Regions from separate parts of the Salinicoccus roseus genome, predicted to be linked through region 2. Evidence: predicted binding sites of a transcription regulator. Region 2 holds the regulator's gene; the other holds the start of a gene.

Region 1 (2,404 bases), on a different contig from region 2:
ATAGGGGATGCTCATCTTCGGCAGTGCCCCTTCCTCGGCGTCAAGTATAAGGCCGAATCGTGCACATACGACACGGACGCCCAAATCTTCGAACTTCTCCGCCTCGCCTTCCCAGGCCACAATCACCCTGGAGAGGAAATCATGGGGCGCAAACTGATCCGCTTCAGTATAACGGACACTTTTGCTGACCGGATAGTAGCCGATGGCACTGGCATTGACGAGCACTTTCGGGGTGATGTCCGCCTGTTCCACCCAGCGCCTGAGCATGCGGGTGACAGTCACTCTTGAATTGAATATTTCCTCCTTGTGTTCATCACTCCATTTCTCCTGAAGCGAAGCGCCGGCCAGATTGTAGATGGCGTCCACCTTGAGCGGCATATCCTCCATCCAGGAATCATCTTCCGGATGATCCGGGTCATACTGTATATAATGCACGAAAGGGTGGTCCGAATTACGGTCACTGCGGCTGAGTATATAGACGTGGTCCTGCTCCTGCTTCAATATATCCGTCAGCCTGGAACCGACGAAACCTGAACCGCCTGTTATCAATATATTCATATCATCACGCTCCTTAGTGTCTTTATAGCCTTTAAAGTATATGTATAATCAGGATTCACCCAAAAAAAGAAAGCGTCGGGAGAAAATCTCTCCCGACGCTTTCCATCTGGAACGGATCAGCCTTTAAGCTTTTCAGGCTCCATCACTTCGTCCACGAGGCCGTATTCCTTAGCTTCTTCCGCTGTCATGAAGAAGTCGCGGTCCGTATCCCTTTCGATCTTGTCCAGAGGCTGGTCGGTGCGCTCGGCAAGGATCTTATTAAGTTTCTCGCGTGTTCTCAGGATGTGCTTGGCTGCGATCTCTATTTCTGTCGCCTGACCCTGCGCCCCGCCGAGCGGCTGGTGGATCATGACTTCAGCATTAGGCAGTGCGAACCTTTTGCCCTTGGCACCTGCAGCGAGCAGGAATGAGCCCATGGATGCCGCCATGCCGAGGCAGATCGTCTGTACATCCGGTTTGATGTGCTGGATCGTATCATAGATCGCCATGCCGGCAGTCACACTGCCGCCTGGGGAATTGATATAGAGGAATATATCCTTTTCCGGATCCTGTGCCTGCAGGAAGAGCAGCTGGCTGACGACGGAGTTCGCTACGTTGTCGTCGATGCCTGTGCCGATCATGATGATCCTGTCCTTGAGCAGTCTAGAGTAGATATCATAGGCACGTTCTCCGCGGTTTGTCTGTTCAATTACTGTAGGTATTAAGTTCATTGTATTACCTCCTGGGAATATGATTGCTATCATTCACTAATTCATTTATACCACATTAGTCAAATTAGGTCAAAAGAAAAACATCTGCTATAAAGAGTAAAATTAAGCCTTTAATTCATTTGAAATTATTGCTATACTTGTATATGCTTTATTAAGAAATATTAATATGATTTTATCATACCCCCGTGGTGTAATGGATAACACGTAAGATTCCGGTTCTTGAGATGGGAGTTCGATTCTCTCCGGGGGTGTCAATCGAGGTGGGCCGTGTGAGTGGCGAACTTGAGGTTATAGAAGCTCCAGATGAAGTCCTTGGCGAAGATTTTGTACGCGATGTATTCTACATTGCGATCAATTGCGGGAAGATGCTGTTGGAGAGTGGAGCTGAAACATACCGTATTGAAGATACGATGCTGCGCATCGCTTCGAACTATGGTATTGAAAATGCCCAGGTTTTCGTCACTCCCACGGTCATTATTTTTTCCCTGAACGATTATGCGCTGACCCAGACGCTGCGTATCGAGGAACGGTCCAACAATCTGGAGAAGGTCATGGTCGTCAACGAGCTGTCCAGGAGGATTTCCGACGGGCTGCCTTTGAAGCAGGCGATAAGGGGAATGGAAAAGATACATAATACGCGGTTTTTCCCACTGTGGCTCCTCGTCCTCTCGGGCGGCGTCATCGGCATCATGTTCCTGCTGCTTTTCGAGGGGATCGCAAGGGATATTCCGGCTGCCTTCATAGGAGGTGCCGGAGGCGTCTTCCTGATGGAGGGCATCCAGCGTTATACACGGGTCCAGTTCTTCACAGAGTTCTTCGCAGCGCTCTATATAGCGACGGTGACAGTCATCTTTGTCGAGCTCGGGTATGGCATCATGCTGGATACTATCATCATCGCCAGCGTCATGCCGCTTGTTCCGGGCGTGCTCATCACGAATGCCATCAGGGAAATGATCCGTGGCCATCTGATGGCTGGCATCATGAAGGGCGCTGAAGCCGGCCTGACTGCGATTGCCATCGGTGCGGGTGTCGGACTCGTATTGATGCTGGTATAGGAGGGGATGCTGTTGATCTATTTCTATCAATTCGTACTCAGCTTTTTTGCATCCGCCAGCTTCGGTGTGCTCTTCAATGCG
Region 2 (2,404 bases):
GATACCAGGAATACCGAAATCATCGCCTGGGATTTGCGGCTGAACTCGTCCGCCATTCCCGTATAGTCGAGCATGGCGACGAATTCATTCGTAATCAGCTTCGTCGCCATCAGGCTGCCCGCCTGCTGGGCTTCAGACCAAGGGATTCCGATGAGGAATGCGATCGGCATGAAGATGTAGCCGAGGACGTCCTGGAATGTGATCTCCATTCCCGGGATGAGCAGGAACGCTTCGTTCAGGATGGCGATGAGTGCGATATAACCGATCAGCATCGCTGCAACGGTCATGGCGACTTTTGCACCATCCATGATGTAGTCCCCGAGTATCTGGAAGAATGATTTGCCTGCATCCGGGTTGTCATCGACATCGGCCGCATCTTCCGCATCCGTCACTTCATACGGGTTGAGGATGTGGACGATGACATATGTACCGAACAGGTTGAGTACGATCGCCGTAACGACATACTGTGGTTCGAGCATTGTCATATAGGCACCGACGATGGACAGGGATACGGAACTCATCGCCTGTGCAGATAGTGTATAGAGGCGGTGCCTCGGAAGGTGTGGCAGCTGGTTCTTCAGTGAAATGAAGACCTCTGACTGACCGAGGATCATGGATGCCGCACCGTTGTAGGACTCAAGGTAGCCCATGCCTGTGACCTTCGTCAGCAGGAAGCCGAGTCCGCGGATGATCAGCGGCAGCAGTTTGGTGAACTGCAGAATACCGATCAGTGCCGAAATGACGATGATCGGCAGCAGTACATTGAAGAAGAAGACATCTGCCGGAGAACCGTCTCCGAGTGTCGTCAGGTCGCCCATGACGAATCCGACACCTTCAGCGGCAAAGCCGAGCAGCGTGTTGAATCCGGCTGCCAGGAATTCGATGACGGCCTGGCCGGCGCCTGTGGAAAGAAGTATGAAAGCAAAAAGCAGTTGTATACCGAGCAGGATCAGAATGTTCTTCCATTTTTTGAAGGCAAGCTTGCGGTTGCTGCTCACAAGCCATGCGAGGAAGAAAGTGAATGCGATCCCGATGATACCCATAAGAATATTCAAGAATTTCACCTCATAAAAGATTAAGTTGTATTCATTATATAGCATGGCGTTATTGTCTGTATATGTAATCATGTGACAAAATCATCCCGATTCATTATAATGCAAACGTTTACAAAAATAAAGGGTGGATATAAAAAAACATTACATTTGCCATATTTGATTATAGGATATATAATTTAGTCAAAGAAGGTCAAAAGGGGTGATGTAATGCGCAACATGTCGGATATAATCGAACAATACCTCAAACAGCTGATTGAAGAATCCGGCGGTGAAGTCGTGGAAATAAAACGCGCGCATATCGCAGAGAAATTCGACTGTGTCCCCTCGCAGCTGAACTACGTGATAAAGACCCGTTTCACCAATGAACATGGCTACACCGTGGAGAGCAAGAGGGGCGGCGGCGGATACATCCGGATCACCAAGGTGGAGACCCACTCCAAATCCGAGTATCTGGCACGCCTGAAGCAGCTGATCGGCGACGGCATCTCTCAGCAGAATGCCAAGCACATCGTACAGTCGCTGATGGAGAACGAAGTAATTACAATGAAGGAAGCGAAAATCATAGATGCAGTACTGGAGAGGGAATCTCTGATGCTCGATCTGCCATACCGTGACCGCCTCCGTGCGAATATACTGATGAGGGTGATAGATGTCATTCTCTACACAGAGGAGTGATGAGATGAAATGTGAATCATGCAACGAAAGAGAGGCAACGATCCATATCTCAAAGGGCAATGGCTTCGAAAAGACCGAAAAGTTCCTGTGCGAGCAGTGTGCCAATGCCTCATTCGAGAATGACTTCAGTTATCCGGACGACAGCTTCAACATACAGAAGCTGCTCAAATCACTGTCCGAGCACCCATCCCTGCAGCAGACAAAACGGCGTCCGAAGCAGTGTGCGACATGCGGGTCCACCATCAACACCATCGTACAGATGGGGAAATTCGGATGCCCCGACTGCTATACCACTTTCGGCAGTCAGGCAGCCGACATCATCAGCCGGGTGCAGGCCCACCAGTCGGAGCATGTCGGGAAGGTGCCTGTGAAGGCGCGTGCCCAACTGAAGACGAAGAAGCAGCTCGAACAGCTGAAGGGTGAACTCGCAAAGCTCGTCGAAGCGCAGGAGTTCGAGGAGGCAGCGGTAGTACGTGATGAAATCAAGGCGCTGGAACAGGCAGGTGATGATGATGGGATATGATCACATCAGCCCGTGGATGCAGGAATCAGAGGAGCTGCCGGTTGAAATGTCCGCGCGGGTGAGGCTCGCCCGTAACGTGAGTCATCTGCCCTTCCCATACATGATGAAGGGAAATGATGCCATTGCGCCGGTGCTTGAGAAACTGGAAAAG

The links. Region 2 encodes CtsR, which represses protease genes until heat stress. Its sites were predicted from a motif close to ATGGTCAATAAAGGTCAAACA; they were not measured.
Region 1: clpP (ATP-dependent Clp endopeptidase proteolytic subunit ClpP) is a predicted target of CtsR. The motif match lies at 1,324-1,344, and genes of this name have one in related genera.

The regions. Positions count from the first base shown of each region.
Region 1 is NZ_RKQJ01000001.1:1,241,968-1,244,371, reverse strand. It holds gene EDC33_RS06320 (TIGR01777 family oxidoreductase) at 1-558, opposite strand, end outside; gene clpP (ATP-dependent Clp endopeptidase proteolytic subunit ClpP) at 675-1,268, opposite strand; tRNA gene EDC33_RS06310 (tRNA-Arg) at 1,448-1,519, shown strand; gene EDC33_RS06305 (threonine/serine exporter family protein) at 1,538-2,323, shown strand; gene EDC33_RS06300 (threonine/serine exporter family protein) at 2,336-2,404, shown strand, end outside.
Region 2 is NZ_RKQJ01000002.1:359,113-361,516, reverse strand. It holds gene EDC33_RS08825 (NupC/NupG family nucleoside CNT transporter) at 1-1,055, opposite strand, end outside; gene EDC33_RS08820 (CtsR family transcriptional regulator) at 1,263-1,730, shown strand; gene EDC33_RS08815 (UvrB/UvrC motif-containing protein) at 1,705-2,253, shown strand; gene EDC33_RS08810 (protein arginine kinase) at 2,207-2,404, shown strand, end outside.